3 regions of the Devosia sp. 1566 genome follow, and region 2 is predicted to be linked to each of the others. Evidence: predicted binding sites of a transcription regulator. Region 2 holds the regulator's gene; each other region holds the start of a gene.
The links. The regulator LexA, encoded in region 2, represses DNA repair genes until DNA is damaged. The targets are predictions, from matches to a motif close to TGTTCNNNNTGTGTTCNG.
Positions count from the first base shown of each region.

Region 1: parE (DNA topoisomerase IV subunit B) is a predicted target of LexA. The motif match lies at 5,529-5,546, and genes of this name have one in related genera.
Region 3: recA (recombinase RecA) is a predicted target of LexA. The motif match lies at 4,959-4,976, and genes of this name have one in related genera.

Region 1 covers NZ_CP034767.1:1,559,351-1,567,041, forward strand. Annotated here, with positions in the region: gene ELX51_RS07660 (iron-sulfur cluster assembly accessory protein) at 1-70, shown strand, start outside; gene ELX51_RS07665 (3-phosphoshikimate 1-carboxyvinyltransferase) at 144-1,412, shown strand; gene ELX51_RS07670 (DEAD/DEAH box helicase) at 1,531-3,048, opposite strand; gene parE (DNA topoisomerase IV subunit B) at 3,402-5,423, opposite strand; gene ELX51_RS07680 (hypothetical protein) at 5,694-6,014, shown strand; gene ELX51_RS07685 (PilZ domain-containing protein) at 6,481-7,158, shown strand; gene glnA (type I glutamate--ammonia ligase) at 7,206-7,691, opposite strand, start outside.
Region 2 covers NZ_CP034767.1:1,699,585-1,707,275, forward strand. Annotated here, with positions in the region: gene ELX51_RS08325 (IlvD/Edd family dehydratase) at 1-1,028, shown strand, start outside; gene ELX51_RS08330 (NUDIX domain-containing protein) at 1,712-2,077, opposite strand; gene lexA (transcriptional repressor LexA) at 2,119-2,832, opposite strand; gene glp (gephyrin-like molybdotransferase Glp) at 2,941-4,143, opposite strand; gene moaC (cyclic pyranopterin monophosphate synthase MoaC) at 4,140-4,622, opposite strand; gene trpC (indole-3-glycerol phosphate synthase TrpC) at 4,619-5,434, opposite strand; gene trpD (anthranilate phosphoribosyltransferase) at 5,431-6,450, opposite strand; gene ELX51_RS08360 (aminodeoxychorismate/anthranilate synthase component II) at 6,450-7,046, opposite strand; gene trpE (anthranilate synthase component I) at 7,157-7,691, opposite strand, start outside.
Region 3 covers NZ_CP034767.1:2,132,372-2,140,062, reverse strand. Annotated here, with positions in the region: gene flhB (flagellar biosynthesis protein FlhB) at 1-597, shown strand, start outside; gene ELX51_RS10390 (PAS domain-containing sensor histidine kinase) at 805-3,378, shown strand; gene ELX51_RS10385 (DUF2237 domain-containing protein) at 3,375-3,770, shown strand; gene araD1 (AraD1 family protein) at 3,781-4,776, opposite strand; gene recA (recombinase RecA) at 5,059-6,132, shown strand; gene alaS (alanine--tRNA ligase) at 6,422-7,691, shown strand, end outside.

The DNA.
Region 1 (7,691 bases), 140 kb from region 2:
CTGCGGTGAGAGCGTCACCCTCAAGCCCGCGGACCTCAAGGCAATCGCCGAAGCGCGGGCCGGAGCCTGACGCGGCTTTGCCGCCGTTGAGCTAAAGGCTGTGGCGATTGCATCGTGACCGCGGATGGCCTAACAGCGGCGTCATGCGCCATCCACTTCCACCCGCCCTCACTATCGTCCCACCAGACCGCCCGCTGACCGGGCATGTTTCGCCCCCCGGCTCCAAATCCATCACCAATCGAGCCTTGTTGCTGGCTGCGCTGGCGAACGGCACCAGCAGGATCACCGGCGCGCTGAAAAGCAAGGACACCGTCTTGATGGCGGCAGCTCTTCGCCAGATGGGCGTCTTTGTGGACGAACCCGATCCAACCACCTTTCTTGTGACCGGTTCCGGGCGGCTTCAGGCCCCAGCGGAACCCCTGTTCCTTGGCAACGCCGGGACGGCGACGCGCTTCCTCACTGCTGCCGCAGCGACGATCAACGGTACTGTCGTTGTCGATGGTGACGAGGATATGCGCCTCCGGCCCATTCGGCCACTGATTGATGCGATGCAGTCCATCGGTATCGATGCATCGGCACCTACCGGATGCCCGCCCGTCACCATCAACGGCACCGGCCAGTTCGGCAAAGGGCGGGTGGAGATCGACGCATCCCTTTCGAGCCAATATGTCTCGGCTTTGTTGATGGCGGCGCCCTTCGGCAATGGCCCAATCGAGGTTGCGCTTGCCGGTGCGGACATTGGTGCGCGCGGATATGTCGATCTCACCCTCGCTGCCATGCGGACCTTCGGCGCTGACGTGGCCGAGCAGGGGGAGGGGGCCTGGGTGGTTCAACCCACCGGCTACAAGGCAATCGACTTCAAGGTTGAGCCTGACGCTTCGGCTGCCACTTACCTGTGGGGCATCGAAGCCCTGACCAAGGGGAGCATCGACCTTGGCGTCGCCGCTGAAGCCTTCACGCAGCCCGACGCTTCCGCCCGCGCCGTGCTCGCGCAGTACCCCGATATGCCCGCAGTGATTGACGGTTCGCAGATGCAGGATGCTGTTCCGACGCTTGCCGTCGTGGCGGCTTTCAACCGGACGCCTGTCCGCTTTGTCGGGATCGCCAATCTGCGCGTGAAGGAAACCGACCGTATCCGCGCGATCGCGAACGAGCTTAACCGTATTCGCCCCGGGTTAGCGGTAGAGGAGGGGGATGATCTTGTGGTCAATGCAGACCCGGGCTTAGCCGGTCAGGCGCTGCCTGCACGCATCGAGACCTATCATGATCATCGTATCGCCATGAGCTTTGCCCTGGCGGGTCTGATGATCCGTAACGTCACCATCATGGATCCCGCCTGCACGAGCAAGACCTATCCCGCTTTCTGGGACATGCTCGAGGGGCTCGGAGTGGAACTCCTTCCCACTACCTAAAGCCGTCGCACCAAAAACGCCATTAGCCCGCAAGTGAAAACTTGCGGGCTAATGGATTCAATCGAAGCATGAAACAGTTTTGGGGTTTCCACCCCGAAGCTGTGTTCGCGGCTCGAGCCTAGCGAGCCGTGGACCGGAGCAGGAACGCCGGGATGGGGCCGTCGGTGCCAAAGGGGGACTGCGGGTCAACGCCGAGGTCTTCGGGCGCAGGCCGACGCGCATTGGGGCGCTGCCTCGACTCGGATTCACCTTGTGACTCGGCCTTTTCACGGCGCCTCGGCCGACGACCGCCGCGGCCCTCCGAGGGCTCAGTAGCAGGCTGTTCCGCTTCAGCAGGGTTAGTTGTTGCGGGTGCTTCAGCCGGCTGTCCGGTCACCTCTTCAGGTGCAGCTGCTTCCGCCTCGGGCCTTGCAGGCCGGCGGCCGCCGCGGCGCGTGCGTTGCGGACGGGTGCGGGTTGTCCCCTCTGTCTCCTCCTCAGAAGCCTCAGGCGCGGACTTCCCGTTCTCGGGCACATCCAGCCATTCGATGGGCTTCTGGATGAGTTTCAGAATGGCATCGAGGTGCTTGCTGTCTGCCGGCGTTACAAAGGTATAGGCCACGCCCGAGCGTCCGGCCCGGCCGGTGCGGCCGATGCGGTGGACATAGTCTTCCGCATGCACGGGGACATCGAAATTGAACACATGGCTGACCGCCGGGATATCGAGGCCACGGGCAGCGACGTCGCTGGCAACGAGCAGCGTCAGGCGATCATTCTTGAAGGCGTCGAGCGTTTCGGTACGGCTCTTCTGGTCCATGTCACCGTGCAGTGCGCCAACACTGAAGCCGTGCCGCTCCAGCGAACGGGCAAGGGTGGCAACGTCGCGCTTGCGATTGCAGAAAATGATTGCGTTGGTGAGGTTTTCGGCCTCCGAAATGCGAGCACGCAGCGAGGCGCGCTTTTCTTCGGGCTTGGACGACACCTTCACCAGCTTCTGGTCGATCGTGTCTGCCGTTGAACTCTGGCGCGAAACCTGAACGTGAACCGGGTCTTTGAGGAACTTCTTGGTCAGGCGCTCGATCTCTTTGGACATCGTCGCCGAGAACAACATGGTCTGGCGCCGAGCGGGCAGCCGCGAGCAGATTTTCTCGATGTCGTCGATAAAGCCCATGTCGAGCATGCGATCGGCTTCATCGATGACGAGGATTTCAACGCCCGTCAGCAGAATGCGGCCGCGATCGATCTGATCAAGCAGGCGTCCTGGCGTGGCGATCAGGACGTCCACGCCGCGGTCAAGCTTCTTGTTCTGGTCTTCAAACGAAACGCCGCCGATAATCAGGGCCATCGTGATGCGGTGGTTCTTGCCGTACTTCTCGAAGTTTTCAGCGACCTGGGCGGCCAGTTCCCGGGTGGGCTCAAGGATCAGCGTGCGCGGCATGCGGGCGCGAGCACGGCCGTTTTCCAGCAGCGTCAACATGGGAAGCACAAAGGATGCCGTCTTGCCGGTACCTGTCTGGGCGATGCCGATCAGGTCCTTCTTTTCCAGCAAATGCGGGATCGCCTGGGCCTGAATTTCGGTCGGCTTGGTATAACCTGCGGCGGTCACCGCGTCGGTGACCTTGGTTGACAGGCCAAGCCCGGAAAAATCGTCGCTCAAATTCGGTCGTTCCACTCAAAAGTTTGCCCGCTGCCAAATCCGTTCGAACTGCTCGAAACGGTGCATCGGGAATGGTGTCGCACCGGTTCCTAGAACCGGAACAGTTGCGTCACTTGCGGACCAAAAGGGCTAAGCTCGAACGCGTCCGCGTACACACATCAGGCCAATCGGGCGGGAGTGCAGGAACTGCAAAGCGACGGAATGGCCCTGAAACAATTTCAGCCACGCCAGCGATGGGCCCCGGGAGACCGCGATAAATGCCGGCAAGCCGGAAAATGCTCCAGCGGGCGGGACCATAGCGCAAAGCCCTTTCAAGTCAACGGCTTTGCGGCCGATAAGCTTAACTGGGTACTTTACACGTCCAGGTCGGTGACGAATGCCGCATTTTCTTGGATGAAGTCGAACCTTGCCTCGGGTCGATTGCCCATCAACCTGTCGACGCTGGACTTCGTTGCATCTTGCGTGTCGATCACCTTGACCTGCAGCAATGTGCGGGACTTGGGCGACATGGTTGTTTCGCGCAGATGCGCAAATGGCATTTCACCCAGGCCCTTGAAGCGGGTGACGTCAACCTTGCCTTTGCCCGTGAACTCGGTGGCCATGAGCTCGTTCTTGTGCGCGTCATCGCGGGCATAAAGCGTCTTGGCGCCCTGGCTGATGCGATAAAGCGGGGGTAGGGCGAGGAACAGGTGCCCACCTTCGATCAGTTTCGGCATCTCCTGAAAGAAGAACGTCATCAACAGCGAAGCAATGTGGGCGCCGTCGACATCGGCGTCCGTCATCAGGATGATCTTGTCGTAGCGCAGATCATCATCGCGATAGCGATCACGGGTGCCGCAGCCAAGCGCCTGGATGATGTCCTGGATGATCTGGCTAGCCGCTAGCTTGTCGCGGCTGGCACCGGCCACATTGAGGATCTTGCCGCGAAGGGGCAGCACCGCCTGGCTTTGCCGATTGCGGGCCTGCTTGGCGCTGCCGCCCGCGCTGTCGCCTTCCACGATAAAGAGTTCGGCTCCTTGCGCCGCGGTTTGCGTGCAGTCGGCGAGCTTCCCGGGCAGACGCAACTTACGGGTCGCGCTGGCACGGTCGATCTCTTTTTCCTTGCGCCGACGCATGCGCTCTTCGGCGCGTTCAACCGCCCAGTCCAGCAGCTTGCCAGCTTGGTTGGGGGAAGCGGCCAGCCAATGGTCAAAAGCATCGCGAATGGCGGTGTCCACGATCCGGGTTGCTTCACCCGAGGCGAGCTTGTCCTTGGTTTGGCCGACAAATTCGGGCTCCCTGACAAACACCGAGAGCATGGCGTTGCAGTGCGCGAACAGGTCCTCGGCGGTCACATTGGCCGCCGCCTTGTTCTTGGTCAGTTCGGCGTAGTTCTTGAGACCCCGCAGTAGCGCGGTCCGCAGCCCAGTCTCATGGGTGCCGCCATCCGGCGTTGGCACGGTGTTGCAGTACGAAGCAACGCCGCCATCTCCAAGGGTCCAGGCGATAGCCCACTCGGTTGCGCCGTGTGTACCGGGCTTGCCGTGGCTGCCCGAGAATATGTCATCGACGATCCGGGTTTCTCCGGCAATCCGGTCGGCCATGAAGTCGCGCAACCCACCGGGATAGTGGAAGACCGCACGGGCTGGCGCGTCGTCGCTCGCCAATTCCTCGTCGCAACTCCAGCGCAGTTCCACCCCGCCAAAGAGATAAGCCTTGGCGCGAGTCATCTTGAACAGGCGTGCGGCCGAGAAGCGGGCGCCGTCGCCAAAGATTTGCGGATCGGGATGGAAGCGCGTGGTGGTGCCGCGTCGGTTATTTATCCGGCCCAGATGCTGGATCTCGCCAACCGGCTTGCCGCGCGAGAATTGCAGGCGGTGCAGCTGCTGCTCGCGGGCGACTTCCACCACCATGTCATCCGAAAGGGCATTCACTACGGAAACGCCCACGCCGTGGAGACCGCCCGAGGTTTCATAGGCCTTGGAGTCGAACTTGCCGCCGGCATGGAGCACAGTGTGAACGATTTCCAAGGTGGAGCGATTGGGAAATTTGGGGTGAGTTTCGACGGGGATGCCCCGGCCGTTGTCGGAAACGGTAATATAGCCGTCGGCGCCCAGATGGACCTCGATGCGGCTGGCGTGGCCGGCGATCGCCTCGTCCATGGAGTTGTCGATCACCTCGGCAAAAAGGTGGTGCAGGGCGTTGATGTCGGTGCCGCCGATATACATGCCCGGACGGCGCCGGACCGGCTCAAGTCCTTCCAGTACCTCAATATCTGCGGCGGAATAGTCGTGCTGCGCGGGCGCTTGGCGCGCAGATGGCCGGCTACGCTCAACAGGCGCGGGTGCACTTGCTAACTCAGCTGCAGCTGCAAAAAGGTCTTCGACTTCCGACATGTTCCCCGTCTGCCGAATCGGCGTGTTCACTGTTGGTACCATATTGCGGTTACGCAAGCGCGCCCGCCCCATTCATGTAAGGCGCTTTCCCCAGATGAACAGTACATGAACGAAATCTGAACGGCTCGCGCAAGCCGCCGCTTGCCGCAGGCGAGCTTAACCACAGATCCCTCAATGATCGGTGAGCGAACACCCGGCAACTGCCCATTGGCGGTTGACGTTGGTGAAACGTATTGACCTGCAAGCTGCGACAGGACCGAAGGTAAAGCCATGAACAAAGCGCTGCCAACTCTGATGGCACTGGTCTTGACGCTTGGTGTGGTCGTGGCCCCGCTGCCGGCACAGGCGCAGTTCGGGATCTTTTTCGGTGACGAGGAGCGCGATTTTCTTCTTGGCCCGATGCTGTGCCTTGATGAGCGCCAGGTTCGCCAGTCGGTCGAGGCGCAGGGCTATAGCGATGTGTTCCTCAACGTACCCTATGACGAGCATATCCAGGTGCGGGCGACCCGCGACGGGTGGGTTTATCTGCTCGACTACAACTACTGCACTGCCGAGATCGAATCGGTCGAGCGGCTGCGCCCCGCGCAATAGCGGGCGGGAGTTGTCCCAGTATCGGGCGACGCATTTACCAAGCCTTTGCTTCTTGGCAGCACTTTTTTAAAGGCGCGCTGCTAGAACAAGGGTCATACGGTTTTGTGTTTGGAGTTGCCGTATGCGAGCTCGCAGGGATTGTCGTACTGCGTATCAAGCGGTCCCGGTAAGCTCGGTTGCTATCGACGTTTGGCCTTATGCCGGATCAGGTATTGCGTACCGGCTGGTCAATCTGTCTGCCCCCCGTTGGGGTGTCCTGGCGTTAGTTTCAGCGCTGTTCTATCTGGTCTAGTGTGCAGCAATCCCGCCTCGCGGGATCCCTTGCCCCGCCTTTCAGCTTTATTCTCGGGCGGGCATTAACCGGCGCTGAAGCCTGCCCCAGACTTGCGGGGAACGGGTGCCGGCCGGTGCGACTTGAACTCTGCGCAGTTAACACAAGTAATGACGCTGCGCGGAGGATTTCACCGTGCTGCCGAATCTGGACAAGCTTGTGCCACAGCTCAAGTCCGTGTTCGATCGTCAGGAACTCCGCCTGACCGCGAACCTGCCGGGCCGCTACGCCATCACCGAGCGCCGCAGTAGAGTCATTGAGCGATTGCCGGTTTTCACCTGCCACCTATGTTCGATCTCTCCTCATGGGGCGGCCGTGAAGGCCCCCGTGCTGGGTTTTGAAGGCGAGCGGGTATCCGTCTACTTCAACGCCTTTGGCATCCTGCCGGCTCAGGTTTCCCGCTCTACGCCGGAAGGCTTTGAGATGGTGTTCGACCTCAGCCAGGAAGACCAGGAACGGCTTGCGGCCAAGATCATCTGGCACAAGCGCCTGAATGAGGGTGGTCTCACCGATGCCCGCCGGTTTGAACGCGTTGTTCCGGAAAATGCCACAAGCACTGTGACGCTGCCAAGCGGCGAGCAGGAGCGATGCACCGTGGCCGACATTTCGTGCTCGGGTGCCGCCGTCTTGGCCTCGTTCAGGCCCGGCATGGGCACGCCGGTGGCATTGGGTCGGCTGATCGGCCGCGTCGTGCGTCACACCGAGAAGGGCTTCGCGCTACAGTTTCTCAAGATCCAGCCTGCGGATCGGCTCGAGGAGATGTTGCGGCTACCCAAGGGCCGCAAGGGGCAGGGGCCAGGTGCTCGAGGATAACAGAAAAAGGGGCCTTTCGGCCCCTTTCCTGTTTCTCCGGGTTCGGCTTAGGCCGAGTAGTACATCTCGTACTCGACGGGATGGGGGGTCTGCTCGAACTTGATTACTTCGGTCATCTTGAGCTCGATATAGCTGTCGATCTGATCGTTGTCGAAGACGCCGCCAGCCAGCAGGAACTCGCGATCCTTGTTGAGGCTGTCGAGGGCTTCGCGCAGCGAGCCGCAAACATGCGGGATCTGCATCAGCTCCTGGCGGGGCAGCTCGTACAGGTCCTTGTCCATCGGATCGCCGGGATGGATCTTGTTCTTGATGCCGTCGAGGCCAGCCATCAGCATGGCCGAGAAGGCCAGGTATGGGTTCGCCAGCGGATCGGGGAAGCGGATCTCGATGCGCTTCGACTTAGGCGACTGACCGAAGGGGATACGGCAAGAGGCCGAACGGTTACGGGCCGAGTAGGCCAGCAGAACCGGAGCTTCAAAACCAGGCACCAGGCGCTTGTAGCTGTTGGTGGTGGGGTTGGTGAAGGCGTTGAT
Region 2 (7,691 bases):
ACATCATGACCAAGGACAATTTCATCAATACCATCGTGGTCAATTCCGCGATTGGCGGGTCGACCAACGCCCCGATCCACATCCAGGCGATCGCCAAGCATATCGGTGTCGAGCTCGATCTGCAGGATTTCCAGACCTATGGGCATAAGGTGCCGCTGCTCGTGAACCTGCAGCCGGCCGGCGAATATCTGGGCGAGGATTACTACCATGCGGGCGGCGTGCCGGCGGTGGTCAACGAGCTGATGAAGCAGGGGCTGATCCGCGAGAACGCACCCACCGTCAACGGCAAGACCATCGGCGAGAACTGCCGCAACACGCCCATCCAGGACGAGAAGGTGATCCGCCCGTTCGAGCAGCCGCTCAAGGAAGAAGCCGGGTTCCTGGTGCTGCGCGGCAATCTCTTCGACAACGCGATCATGAAGACCAGCGTGATCTCGCCCGAGTTCCGCGAGCGCTACCTTGCCAATCCCGAGCATCCCGGCATGTTCGAGGGCAAGGCGGTGGTGTTCGATGGTCCCGAGGACTATCACCACCGGATCGATGATCCCTCGCTTGATATCGACGAGCACACGCTGCTGTTCATGCGCGGCGCGGGCCCGATCGGCTATCCGGGGGCGGCTGAAGTGGTCAATATGCGGCCCCCTGCCTACCTCATCAAGAAGGGCGTCCACGCGCTGGCCTGTATCGGCGACGGGCGCCAATCCGGCACGTCGGGCTCGCCCTCGATCCTCAATGCCTCGCCTGAAGCGGCAGCGGGCGGCAACCTGGCCATCCTACGCACGGGTGACCGGGTGCGTATCGACCTCAACAATGGCACCGCCGATATCCTGATCTCGGACGCCGAGATTGCGACGCGCCGGCAAGAACTGGCGGAAGCGGGCGGCTACAAGTACCCCGCGCACCAGACGCCCTGGCAGGAGATCCAGCGCGGGCTGGTCGACCAGCTTGGCAATGGCGCCGTACTCAAGCCAGCAGTGGCTTACCAGCGCATTGCCCAGACCTATGGCGTGCCGCGCGACAACCACTAGGCTCAGCCGACAACGACTTCGAGATCCCCGCTTCGGCGGGGATTTTTGTTTCCAAGGCACGGCGAAACTCCGGTCGGCGCGAGGCCTCCGGTTGGGAGCGGCGTTGGCGAGGCATTGCCTCAAAAAACGTTGCGCAAAACGGAAGCTCCGCCCCGCCAACAGCGACTGGGTGCCGATGCCCGCTCCCTCCTGCGGCGCATGCCAGATTCCGCGGATGTCGAACTAAACCCTGGCGGGCACCGCTGCCTGCGCCACATCAGGGTTCCGATGGCCAGTGCAGCTGCCATCGCGATTCTTCACCCAAGACCACCGGACGATAGAGGTCCACGGCTCTTGCGGACACCGGCCGGATCGCGGCGACCCACGATCCCCCAGCCTCCGCGCACCAACCACTCGTCATGATCTCGCTTGGGTGCGCGGATGAGGAGACTATGCGGGTGATCGGCGGGGGCGGGGATAAGTTATTGTCGGGGGGTATGGGGCTTGAGCGGATTGCGCATTGGAGGTGGCCAGCCGGGTCTAACGTCACTCGCGGAGGAGGGACTAAACCCCCACCCCGGTCCTCCCCTCAAGGGGGAGGGTGAAGGAGGGGGCATACAGGCGCTGGTCTGGTGCGGCTGATGAGGACCCTAGGGCGGCAATCGAGTTCCGTCGAAGAGATTATTTCTTGGCCGATTCCGGCTTTAGGCGTGGCGAGCGATGTGGGCGAGGGCCCGCTGGAACATGGGGTGCCATTCGGGGCCCGGTTGGCGCTCGAGTGGCCACCAGAAGAACTCGAACCTATGACCACCATCATCCTGGGTAAAGTGACGCCAGTGTTCGGGGACGGGAGCGGCGGCACTCACCACAACGAAGTGCCAAAGCTGTTGCTCTGCAATGGCACTGCTGGATGGCAGCGTGCGCAAAGCCTCTGCCTGCAGGCCAGACTCCTCCGCGAGTTCGCGCAGGGCACCGACTTCAATCGGCTCGGAGCCTTCCCGTGTTCCTTTCACCAGCTGCAAGCCAGCCAAAGGATGCCTGAACGCCAAGCAGTGGCGCTCTTGCCCCACCCCGCGCAGCAGGACAGGACAGAGTTTTTCGACCCTGGGCGTCAATATTTACGCAGCAGGCCCACCAGGCGGCCCTGAACCTTGACGCGGTCGGGCGGGAAGATGCGGGTTTCGTAGGCGGGATTGGCCGCTTCAAGCGCGATGGTGTTGCCCTTACGGCGCAGCCGCTTGAGGGTGGCTTCCTCGTCATCCACCAGCGCGACGATGATCTCGCCGGTCCCGGCAACGTCCTGGCGGCGGATCAGCACCGTGTCGCCATCGAAAATGCCGGCATCGATCATCGAATCGCCGCGCACTTCGAGCGCGTAGTGCTCGCCAGGGCCAAGCATTTCGGGTGGCACCGAGATGGTGTGGGAATGGCTCTGGATGGCCTCGATGGGGGTACCGGCGGCGATCCGGCCCATGACCGGGACCGCGACGGGGCGCACATAATCATCGCTCCAGCCCGAGCGTGGCGGCGGAGCGGCAACACGGCCCAGATTGCCTTCGATGACGCTGGGCTCGAAGCGGGCCTTGCGGCCGCCGAGCGCGGGGTTCATCGAATCGGGGAGTTTGAGCACTTCCAGTGCCCGCGCGCGATTGGGCAGGCGGCGGATGAAGCCGCGCTCCTCAAGCGCCGTGATCAGGCGGTGAATGCCCGACTTGGAGGCCAGATCCAACGCGTCCTTCATCTCGTCAAACGAAGGGGGAATGCCGCTTTCCTTCATCCGCTCATGGATGAACATCAGCAGTTCATGTTGCTTGCGCGTCAGCATCGGAGCCCTTCAATCGCAGAATCGGAACAAAGACTGAACGAGCATAGGTGTTCCAGTTATGTTCTGCAATAACGCTCAAGGGCGCAGGAGAAAATTCTTTGGCTCTGCTTAGAACCCGTCCAGCGGAATGGCCGCAGCTAGGGTGCCGGCGGGTTGTCCGGGATCGTACTCCGGCTGCACCAGCAGCATATCGGCACGGGCCAGCGAGGAGGTATGACCGCTATCGGTTTCGCTGATCGGGAGCAAGCCCGCACCTTGGCTTGAATGCACCATTTGGGCACGCATGAAGTGGCGCCGGGCGGTATTGGGCGGCGTGGGCGCAAGAAGCGGCAGGTGCCAGCGGGCGGGTTCGGCGACGCCGAGCCAGCGGCGGAGCGCCGGCTTGATGAAGACGGCGGCGGTCACCATGGCCGAAACCGGATTGCCAGGCAGGCCAAACACCAGGGTTTTGCCCAGAGTGCCGAACATCAGTGGCTTGCCCGGGCGCATATTGATGCGCCAGAAATCAAGCTGCACGCCGAGACTCAGCAGGATTTCCTGCACGATATCATGGTCGCCAACACTGGCGCCGCCCGTGGTGATGACGAAGTCGGGCGCTTCGGCAAAGATGCCGGCAAGGCGCTCGGCAAGCGCCGCCCGGTTGTCGGGAGCGATCCCGTAGTCGCGGATCTCGGCGGCGTAAGGCGCAAGGAGCGGCCGCAAGCCGAAGCTGTTGGAGGCAACGATCTGGCCCGGTCCGAGAGCGGTGCCGGGCAGCACCAGTTCGTCCCCGGTGGCAAGGAGCGCTATGCGCGGCTGCATGGCGACGGGCAGCGTCGCGCAATTAGCGGCGGCCGCGACGGCCAGTTGCATGGGCGTCAGGCGCGAGCCTTTCGGAATCAGCTCTTGTCCCTGCCGGAAGTCGTGGCCAAGCGGGCGAATGCTGCGCCCGATGGGAGGTTGGGCCGCAAAGCTGACGCGGTCGCCGGTGCGGGTCGCTTCCTCCTGCATGATCACGGCATCAGCGCCCGGGGGCACGGGCGCGCCGGTGAAGATGCGCACGCAGGTGCCCGGGGCGATATCCGCGCCAAAGCCGGCGCCGGCCTGGGCGGTGCCGACGACATCTAGGATCGCGCCCGGCACGATATCGGCCGCACGCACGGCATAGCCGTCCATGGCGCTGGCGGGGAAAGGCGGCTGGTCATGGCGGGCGAGCAGGGGCTCGGTCAGTACCCGGCCGGCGGCGGCCTCAAGCGGCACCGACTCGGTGCGGGCGGGCGGCACGCGGGCGAAAATGGCCGCGAGGGCGTCTTCAACCGGGAGCAGGCTCATGGCGCCCGCTGGAAATCGCCGGACTTGCCGCCCGATTTTTCGAGTAGGCAGATCGCGGAAATAACCATCTCGCGGTCGATGCCCTTGGCCATGTCGTAAAGCGTAAGCGCCGCGGTGGAAGCCGCCATGAGGGCTTCCATTTCCACCCCGGTCTGGCCGGTGGTTTCGGCAGTCGCAAGAATGGTGATGGCGCCGGGCTCGCGCGCCTCCATCTCGACGCTGACCTTGGTGAGCGGGATGGGGTGGCAAAGAGGGATGAGCTCGGCGGTCTTTTTGGCTGCCATGATGCCCGCGACGCGCGCGACGGCCAGGGCGTCGCCCTTCTTGAGGGCGCCACCCATGATGGCGGCAATGGTTTCGGGCCGACCGCTGATCACCGCCTGGGCGAGGGCGCGGCGGCGGGTGACTGCCTTGTCGCCGATATCAACGATCCGGGCCTCCCCGCGCTCGTTGAGATGGGTCAGCTGCGGCTCGCTCATGGATGGGCGGCCTGGGGCACACCCTGCAGGAGGGCGCGGGTGGCGGCGACCACATCGGCCTGGCGCATCAGCGATTCGCCGACAAGGAAGGTGCCGATGCCGGCTGTGCGGTCGAGATGCTGCAGGTGTTCGTGGCCGTTGATGCCGCTTTCGCTGACCAGCACCTTGCCCGCGGGCACGCCGCCAGCAAGGTTGACCGAGGTATCGAGCCGGGTTTCGAAGGTGCGCAGATTGCGGTTGTTGATGCCGATGAACTCGGCGTCGAGCGCCAGCGCCCGGTCGAGCTCAAGCTGGTCGTGCACTTCCACCAGCGCATCCATGCCCCACTCACGGGCGCTATCGAGCAGGTAGCGGGCAACATCGTCGCCAATAGCGGCAAGGATGATGAGGATGCAGTCGGCCCCCCAGGCGCGCGCTTCGGCGACCTGGTAGGTTTCGAACAGGAAATCCTTGCGCAGGACCGGCAAGGCGGTGGCGTCGCGCGCCTCGCGCAAAAACGCCGGCGAGCCCTGAAACGAGGGCTGGTCGGTGAGGACCGAAAGGCACGTCGCACCGGCCTCTTCATAGGCGCGCGCGATCTCTGCCGGGTTGAAGTCGGGCCGGATCAGGCCCTTGGAGGGACTGGCTTTCTTGACCTCGGCGATCAAGGCGTATTCGCCGCGGGCGCGCTTGGCCTTGATGGCGGCGAGAAAGCCGCGTGGCGGGGGCTGCTCATGGGCGGCGGCAACCACTTCGTCCCAAGGGCGCAGGGCCTTGGCCGCGGCGATTTCCTCGCGCTTATAGGCTTCGATCTGCTTGAGAATATCGCTCATGGGGGTGTTCCATTGGAGATGGCGACAAGGCGCTCGAGGGTTTCCCGGGCCTTGCCGCTGTCGATCATTTCGGCAGCCATGGCGGCGCCGCTGCGCAGATCGCTCACCACATCGGCCACGATCAGCGAGGCCGCGGCGTTGAGGAGGACGATGTCGCGATAGGCGCCGGGAGCCCCATCAAAGAGCGCGTGGATGGCGAGGGCATTATATTCGGGCTCGCCGCCCAGCAGGTCATTGGGATCATGGCGTGACAGGCCGGCGTCTTCAGGGGTGACTTCGAAGCTGTGAAGGTTGCCGTCAGCGATCTCGGCCACATAGGAGGGGCCAGTGACCGTAAGCTCGTCCAGCCCATCGCGACCATGCACGACCCAGGCCTTGATCGCCCGGTTGGCGAGAAGCGCGGCGGCGACCGGCTCCACCCATTCCGGGGAATAAACGCCGAGCATATAGCGCCGTACGCCAGCTGGGTTGGACTGCGGTCCGAGCAGGTTGAACATGGTGCGCACGCCCATTTCAGCGCGCGAGGGGCCGACATGACGCATGGCCGGATGATGGGACGGCGCGAACATGAAGCCGATCCCGGCCTCGTTGATGCAGCGCGAGATTTCGGCGGGGGTGAGGTCGAGCTTGACGCCGAGGGCTTCAAGGGCCTGGGAGGAGCCCGATTTGGACGACAAGGCGCGGTTGCCGTGCTTGGCGACGGGAACGCCGGCGGCGGCAACAACGATGGCGCTGGCTGTCGAAATGTTGAGCGTGCCAACACCATCACCGCCGGTGCCGACAATGTCGATGGCGTGTTCGGGAGCGTCGACCGTCACCATCTGCTCGCGCAGGATCGACACGGCGGCAGCGATCTCACCCACCGACTCGCCCTTGAGGCGCATGCCCATGAGGAAAGCGCCGAGCTGGGAGGGGGTCGCTTCACCGGCCATGATGGTGCGCATCACCGAGCGCATTTCCTCGCCAGTGAGATTGCGGCGGTCAGCAATCTTGGCCAGTGCCTGCTTGATGTCCATCAGGCGGTCTTTCCGTTGAAGTCGCGAGCGAGGTTGAGGAAGTTCTGCAACAGCGCGTGCCCGTTCTCGGAGGCGATGCTTTCCGGGTGAAACTGCACGCCATGTACCGGCAGGCTTTCGTGCTGCATGCCCATGATCAGACCATCATCGGTGGTGGCGGTGACCTTGAGGGTAGCGGGCAGGGTGGTCGGTTCAACCACCAGCGAGTGGTAGCGCGTGGCTTCAAAGCGCGAGTTGAGACCGCGGAACAGCCCTTCGCCCGTGTGATTGATGGCGCTGGTCTTGCCATGCACCAGTTCGGGCGCCCGCACGACGTCGCCGCCCATGGCCTGCCCGATGGCCTGATGACCAAGGCATACGCCCAGAATGGGGATCTGCGCCTTGAAGCGGTCGATCACCGCCAGGCACACGCCGGCTTCGTTGGGGGTGCAGGGCCCGGGAGACAGGACGATGGCCTGGGGGGCCATGGTTTCGATCTCGTCGGGGGTGATCTTGTCGTTGCGCACCACGGTGAGTTCGGCGCCAAGTTCGCCCAGATAGTGGACGAGGTTGTAGGTGAAGCTGTCGTAATTATCGATAACGAGCGTGCGGGTCATGGGTCTGCTCCAGCGCAGCTATGGGGAATGGGGGTTCAGAGATCAGAACCAGCCCCGCCATCGATAATTGTTCGACCTCATCGTGAGGTCCACGCTGGTCTTGTCGCCGCTCATTGCCCGATCCTCGCCTCGCCGGCATAGCGTAGCGCTTCCTCGGCAGCGCTGAAAAGGGCGCGCGCCTTGTTTTCGCATTCCAGTTGTTCGAGGGCCGGCTGGCTATCGGCAACAATGCCGGCGCCGGACTGCACATAAAGTTTGCCGTCCTTGAGCAGCGCGGTGCGCAAGACGATACAGGTGTCCATGGTGCCATCGGCGCCGAAATAGCCCACACAGCCGCCATAGATGCCGCGACGCGACTTTTCCAGCTCGTCGATGATCTCCATGGCGCGCACCTTGGGGGCACCCGAGACCGTGCCGGCCGGAAAGCCGGCGGCGAGCGCATCGACAAAGTCGTATTGCGGATCGAGCACGCCAACCACATTGGAGACGATGTGCATGACGTGGCTGTAGTATTCCAGAAAGAACTTGTCGGTGACCCGCACAGTGCCGGTCTTAGCGACGCGGCCCACATCGTTGCGCCCGAGATCGAGCAGCATCAGGTGCTCGGAACGTTCCTTGGGGTCGGCCAGTAGTTCGGCCGCCAGT
Region 3 (7,691 bases), 430 kb from region 2:
GGTGTCGTTTGGCCCGAGCGCGACCGGCTCGACACGATGATGACGGCCGACCCGCTGCTGATCCTGCAATTCTTCCAGGATATCGGGCTCAAGGTGTTCGGTGCGACGCTGGCCGTAGTGACGCTGATCGCCATGGCGGATTATGTTTATGTGCGCCGCAAATGGTGGACGCGCCAGATGATGACGCTCCAGGAAACCAAGGACGAATACAAGCAGATGGAAGGCGACCCGCACGTCAAGGGCCGCATCCGCCAACTGCGCCAGGAGCGCTCGCGCAAGCGCATGATGGCCGCGGTGCCTGACGCCACGGTGGTGGTCACCAATCCGACGCACTTTGCAGTAGCGCTGAAATATGATCGCTCGATGCGAGCGCCGCTTTGCGTTGCCAAGGGCGCTGACGCGGTGGCCCTGCGCATCCGCACGCTGGCCGGCGAGCACAATGTGCCGATTGTAGAGAACCCGCCGCTAGCTCGGGCATTGTTCGCGAGCGTCGAAGTCGATGAGCCCATTCCGGCCGAGCACTTCAAGGCCGTCGCGGAGGTGATCGGCTTCGTGATGCGATTGCGCCCCAGCACAGGGTGGCGGCCAACACGCTGAGGCTGGCAAGCCTGTTGATAACAAGCAATATCTCCCCCCGCGGCAGACCATTTGCTAAACCTTTCTGGGCACCTGATTCGGGCGGCCAGATGGTGTACGCGCTTGCGTTGCGAACGAAAGCCAAGCATTGCCTTGGTAAGCTGGCTCTGTGCCAGACCATGCGAAGCGGTCCGAAAGCCTTGCGACCGAAGACCTAGGAGCTTGAACATGGCCGTCACGCCGATCCGGGATGACAATTATCCCGAGCCGCTGGTGGATTCGGGGCGGGGCGGATACGGGCTCTGGCGCGTTGTGGCACTGGGACTGGCGCTGGTGGCGCTGGCGGTGGGCTACGCGATGTTCGGTGATCACGTGCCGCTTGATCTGGTGATGACCTTTGTGGGCATGCTGGCAGTGGTCGGCGTGTTCTGCCTGTTTGGACTGGCTGCGGGCCTGTTCCGCTTTGCCGGTAATGAGGAGCGGCGCACCACGTCCCACGCGATCGTCGACAGCCTGCCCTTTGGCGCGGTGGTGGCGGATCGGGATGGGCGCATTTCCTATGTGAATGCGCACTATGGCAGCTTTGCGGGGGCGCTCAACAATGGGGTTCCGGTGGGCGTGCCGCGCTTGTTTGCCGGACAATCCGATGCCAGCGAAGCGATTTACCGCCTGTCGCGCGCGGCCAAGGACGGGCGCAGCGCGGTGGAGGATATCCGCCTGATCGGGGGGCTGGGGGGGTCCCAGGCCGAAAGCAATCGCGCCTTCTGGTACCGGGTTGGAGTGCGGCCATTGCCGGTCACCGAAGGCGAATCCAAGCCCAAGGTGATCTGGACGGTCGAGGACATCACCCGCGACCGCGACAATAATGAAAGCGCTTTCCGCGATCTGCAGCGCGCGATCGATTATCTCGATCATTCGCCGGCGGGCTTTTTCTCGGCTGATGCGCGTGGGCGGATCCAGTATCTGAACTCAACCCTTGCCGACTGGCTGGGTTACGATCTGGCTGAATTCAATGCCGGCCAGCTCAGTCTGCGCGACGTGGTGCATGGCGATGGCGCGACGTTGTTGATGCGTGGTCGCGGTGACGGGGAAATCCGCACCGAGATCATCGATATCGACCTGGTGCGCCGCAACGGCACAACATTGCCGGTGCGTCTCCTGCATCGCGCGGCTCGCATGGCCGACGGTGAACTGGGCGAAACGCGCACCCTGGTGCTCGACATGACCAGCGCGCCCGATACCGAGGAAGCGTTGCGGGCGGCGGAAATCCGGTTCTCGCGCTTTTTCAACGATACGCCATTTGCAATCGCGACGCTCGACAGCGAAGGGCGGATTATCCGCACCAATGCCCCATTTGGGCGCATCTTCCATTGGTCGGGTGAGGAAAAGAGCCTTGAAATGCAGCCGCTGATCGACCTGATCGGCCAAGGCAGCCGCGACCGTTTTGCGCGCGCCATCGCCGATGCTTCGGCGCATCGCTCGGCAGTGGAGCCGGTGGATGCGTTGCTGAGCGCGGAAGGCGAGCACGCCGTGCGGCTTTATCTATCGGGCTCTGAAACCCTGTCGGGCTCGCCCGAGCAGGTCAATGTCTATGCCCTCGACATGACCGACCAGCGCAAGCTTGAGGCGCAGTTTGCCCAAAGCCAGAAGATGCAGGCCGTGGGACAGCTCGCCGGCGGCGTTGCGCATGATTTCAACAACTTGCTGACCGCAATCATCGGCTTTTCCGATCTGCTGCTGCTCAAGCATAAGCCGGGCGATCCATCGTTCAGCGAACTGATGCAGATCAAGCAGAACGCCAACCGTGCAGCGGGGCTGACACGGCAGTTGCTGGCGTTCTCGCGACGGCAAACTCTGCGGCCGCAAGTGCTTGAGCTGCCGCTGATTGTTGACGATCTGACCGTGCTGCTCAAGCGGATGATCGGGGACAAGAACACGCTGGGCGTTGATCACGGCCGCAATATCTGGCCGGTGCGCGCCGATGTCGTCCAGCTCGAACAGGTGGTGATCAACCTTGTGGTCAATGCGCGCGACGCCATGCCCGATGGTGGTTCGATCACCATTCGCACCAGCAATGTCAGCCGCGCCGAGGCCGAGGCCATGCAGTTCGATGGCATGGTGGCGGCCGATTATGTGTTGATCGAAGTGCAGGACACCGGCACCGGGATGACCCAGGAAGTGCTCACCAAGATCTTCGAGCCCTTTTTCACCACCAAGGAGCTGGGCAAGGGCACGGGGCTGGGGTTGTCGACGGTCTACGGCATTATCAAGCAGACCGAAGGTTACATCTATCCGGTCTCGACCGTCGGGGTTGGCACCACGTTCAAAATCTTCCTGCCGCGCTATGTGCCCTCCGAGATCGAGGCAACGGCGAAGGTGGCCGCGGCGGCGGCGCCGGTGCGGGACCTGACCGGCGAAGAGCGTATCCTGTTGGTTGAGGACGAGGAAAGCGTGCGGGCATTCTCCGCGCGCGCATTGCGAGCGACCGGCTACGAGGTGTTCGAGGCCGATGGCGGCGAAGAAGCCCTTGAAGTGCTCGAAGAGCTCGAGTTCAAGATCGATCTGATGATTTCGGACGTGGTGATGCCCGAGATGGATGGGCCGACGCTGCTCAAGCATGTGCGCAAGACCATGCCGCGGCTCAAGGTGATCTTTGTGTCGGGTTATGCCGAGGAAAGCGTGCGCCGCGATATCGAGGATGACCAGAGCGTCGAGTTCCTGCCCAAGCCTTATTCGCTTGACCAGATCAATTCCAAGGTCAAAGAGGTGCTGCAAAAGCTGGACGAAGGCCAGGCGCAGTGAACGCGCGCAATTTCGGTGAAGGGGCGGGGGAGCGCAATGTGCTCGGCGAACCGCTCGAGCCCTGCTCCACCAGTCCGCTGACGGGGTTCTTCCGCAGCGGCTATTGTGCCGCGGGCCCAGACGGCGTGGCCCGGCATCTGGTCTGCATCGAGGCGAGCGAAGCCTTTCTCGCCTACTCCAAAGGCGCGGGCAATGATCTGTCCACGCCCCGCCCCGAATGGGGCTTTCCCGGCCTCAAGGCGGGAGACCGCTGGTGCCTTCTGGCCGAGCGGTGGGCACAGGCGCTGGAAGCAGGGCAGGCGCCCCGCGTCTTCATGCACTCAACCAATGAAGCGGTGCTGGACGGGCTGAGCCTTGCTGATCTCAAGGCTCATGCACGCGATTTGAATTGAGCGGCTCCCCCTAGTAGAGATCGCCGATGATCAGCGGATGCTCGTCCTCGATCCGGACGGGATTGCGCAGGGGAGCGCCGAACTGGCTTTCCTCGATCTCGAATACGTCATTGTGCTGAGTGACGATGTTGTCCGCAAAGCTGAGCGTCGCCGTGCCGAACATATGCACATGCACGTCGCCAGGCTGGCGGAACAGGCCATATTTGAAGTGGTGATATTCCAGATTGGCGATGGTGTGGCTCATATTGGCCTCGCCCGACAGGAACGGCTTTTCCCAGATCACCGCACCATCGCGATAAATGCGCGACATGCCTTCGATATGGTCGGGTAGATCACCCACCCGCAGCTCGGGACCAAAGGCGCAGGCTCGCAGCTTGGAATGGGCGAGATAGAGATAGTTGACCCGTTCCGTCACATGATCCGAAAATTCATTGGCCAGCGCGAAACCGAGGCGGCGGGGCTGGCCATTGGCGTCGATCAGGTAGATGCCGGCGATCTCGGGCTCTTCGCCAGCATCGCGGGCAAAGGACGGGGACGGAATGGGGTGACCGGGATTGACCACGGTCGTGCCATTGCCCTTGTAGAACCATTCCGGCTGGACGCCCCGGGCGCCGCCTTCAGGCTTGCCCCCTTCAAGGCCCATCTGGAACATCTTCATGGAATCGGTCAGCTGTTCGGCTTGCTTGGCGGCGTTGCCCTTGTGCATGGCATCGCGCGTGGCGGCCGAGCCCAGATGGGTCAGCCCGGTGCCGGTGATATAAAGATGGGCCGGATCGGGATGATCGATTGGCGCGAGCATGCGCCCTTCAGCCAGGATGTCGTGCCGATTGACGGCGTCGCCAAGCCCACGCTGGGCAACGAGCGCCGCAAGACCCGTGCCTTGGGCGAGGGCGGTTGTGGCGAGCTCATAAACGCTGGTGGTGGTGTTGACCCGGCGGGCGATGTCACCCTCTACTGCGGCCACGGCGCGGGCGCCCGATTGATCGAAAAACTGGATGAGATTCACGGGGTTTGCTCCTCAATTGCCCGTTGCGGTCGTCCCGTGCATAAAGCGCAACCCGGGCCGGCCCGGCAAGCTCTTTTGCGCGCCGCGTGCCGGTCAGAGTTCCATCTGGGCACAGAAGGGCTGCGGTCCAGGGACTGCGGTTCTTTTGTTGCAAGGGGCGCCAGAAATCGCCTTGACAGGATCGGAACAAAATGAGAACAAGAGGGCACTTCTCGTGGATTGATCTTCCGGAAAGCAGCGCGTTGCGCCCGGTCCCGGAGCGTGGAATAAGGAGAGACTCGTATGGCAAATACCCCGCTTCGGATCGTTGAAGGTGGATCAATGGACAAGGACAAGGCTCTCGCCGCGGCGCTGAGCCAAATCGAGCGCAATTTCGGCAAGGGCTCGATCATGCGCCTTGGCGAGGCTGCCTCGATCGAGGTTGAGGCAATATCGACCGGCTCGCTCGGCCTTGATATCGCCCTCGGAATTGGTGGCCTGCCCAAGGGCCGCATCGTTGAAATTTTCGGGCCGGAAAGCTCAGGCAAGACCACGTTGGCGCTGCATGTGATTGCCGAGGCGCAGCGCAAGGGTGGTGTTTGCGCTTTTGTGGATGCCGAGCACGCGCTCGATCCGATCTATGCCCGCAAGCTGGGCGTCAATGTGGATGATCTGCTGATCTCCCAGCCTGACGCTGGCGAACAGGCGCTCGAAATCACCGACACGCTGGTACGCTCGGGCGCGATCGATGTGCTGGTGGTTGATTCGGTAGCGGCATTGACGCCGCGGGCCGAGCTTGAAGGCGAAATGGGCGACTCGCTGCCGGGGCTGCAGGCCCGGTTGATGAGCCAGGCCATGCGCAAGCTGACCTCGTCGATTTCCAAATCCAAGTGCCTGGTGATCTTCATCAACCAGATCCGCATGAAGATTGGCGTGATGTATGGTTCGCCCGAAACCACGACCGGCGGCAATGCGCTCAAATTCTATGCCTCGGTGCGGCTCGACATTCGCCGGATCGGCGCCATCAAGGACCGCGAGGAGATCGTGGGCAACCAGACCCGCGTCAAGGTGGTCAAGAACAAGCTGGCCCCGCCGTTCCGCCAGGTTGAATTCGACATCATGTATGGCGAAGGTATCTCCAAGACTGGCGAGTTGCTCGATCTTGGGGTCAAGAGCGGCGTGGTGGAAAAGTCGGGCGCCTGGTTCTCCTATGACAGCCAACGCATGGGGCAGGGGCGTGAGAATGCGCGCCAATTCCTCAAGGACAATCCGGCGGCTGCGGCAACTATCGAGCAGGGCGTGCGCGAAAGCTCGGGCCTGCTCGGAGAAGTACTGCTGGTATCGGGCGGTGACGACGCTGCCGACAGCGACGAATAAGCAGTTCCCATGCAGGGTGAAGAAAGGCATCGCGAGAGCGGTGCCTTTTCTTTTGAGTCTGAACGGCAGACGCCCGGCTGCAAGCAGGCGAGACACAGCCGCCGCCAACGCAATCTAGAATCGTTTATATCGGGCATGGCTATGCTCATGGAGCCCTCTGGCCGGCGTCCCCATACCTAGCCGCAAGCGGGGCGCACCGATGCTGGACAGCGCTGCGCCGCACGGGCTAGAAAGCCAGCCAAAGTCTTGCGGCGTCCACGGGGCGCCAATCCGCCATGAAAGCCATTCTATGACCAGCGTAAACGATCTCCGCTCGAGTTTTATCGACTTTTTTGCCCGGAATGGTCACGAGGCGGTTCCGTCGAGCCCGTTAGTACCGCGCAATGATCCCACATTGATGTTCACCAATGCCGGCATGGTGCAGTTCAAGAACGTCTTCACCGGTCTCGAGAAGCGCCCCTATACGACCGCTACTTCGGCGCAAAAGTGCGTGCGCGCCGGCGGCAAGCACAACGATCTGGACAATGTCGGCTTTACCGCCCGGCACCACACCTTTTTTGAGATGCTGGGGAATTTCTCCTTTGGCGATTACTTCAAGGACCACGCCATCGAACTGGCCTGGACCTTGCTGACCAAGGACTGGGGTCTTCCCAAGGACCGGCTGATGGTTACCGTCTACGAGGACGACGACCAGGCCATGGAGCTATGGAAGAAGATCGCCGGGATCGGGGAGGACCGGATTGTGCGGCTGGGCGCCAAGTCCAACTTTTGGCAGATGGGCGACACAGGCCCGTGCGGGCCGTGCTCGGAGATCTTCTACGACCATGGCGACAAGGTCTGGGGCGGCCCTCCCGGCTCGCCGGATGAAGATGGCGATCGCTGGATCGAGATCTGGAACCTCGTGTTCATGCAGTTCGAGCAGCATGCCGACGGCTCGCGCACACCATTGCCACGCCCGTCAATCGACACTGGCATGGGCCTTGAGCGTATTGCCGCCGTGATGCAGGGTGTGCACGACAATTATGATATCGACCTGTTCAAGGCGCTGATCGGGGCTGCTGCCTCGGCGATCGGCACCGAGGTCGAGGGCGAGGGTAACCGCAGCCTGCGGGTGATCGCCGATCACCTGCGCTCGATGTCGTTCCTGATCGCCGAAGGCGTGCTGCCGTCTAATGAAGGACGTGGCTATGTGCTGCGCCGGATCATGCGGCGCGCAATGCGCCATGCCACGCTGCTCGGTGCTGAAGAGCCGGTGATCCATAAGCTCGTTCCAGCGCTGGTGCGCGAAATGGGCCAAGCTTATCCCGAGCTGTCGCGCGGGGAGGCCATGATCAGCGAAACGGTTCGGCTGGAGGAGGGGCGCTTCCTTAAGACCCTTGGACGGGGCCTGCAGATTCTCTCGGATGAAACGAGCACTCTCGCCGAAGGCGATACGCTGAACGGCGCCACCGCGTTCAAGCTTTATGACACCTATGGGTTCCCGCTCGATCTTACCCAGGATGCGTTGCGAGCGCGCGGCATTGCTGTGGACCAAGCCGGCTTTGATGCCGCAATGGCCC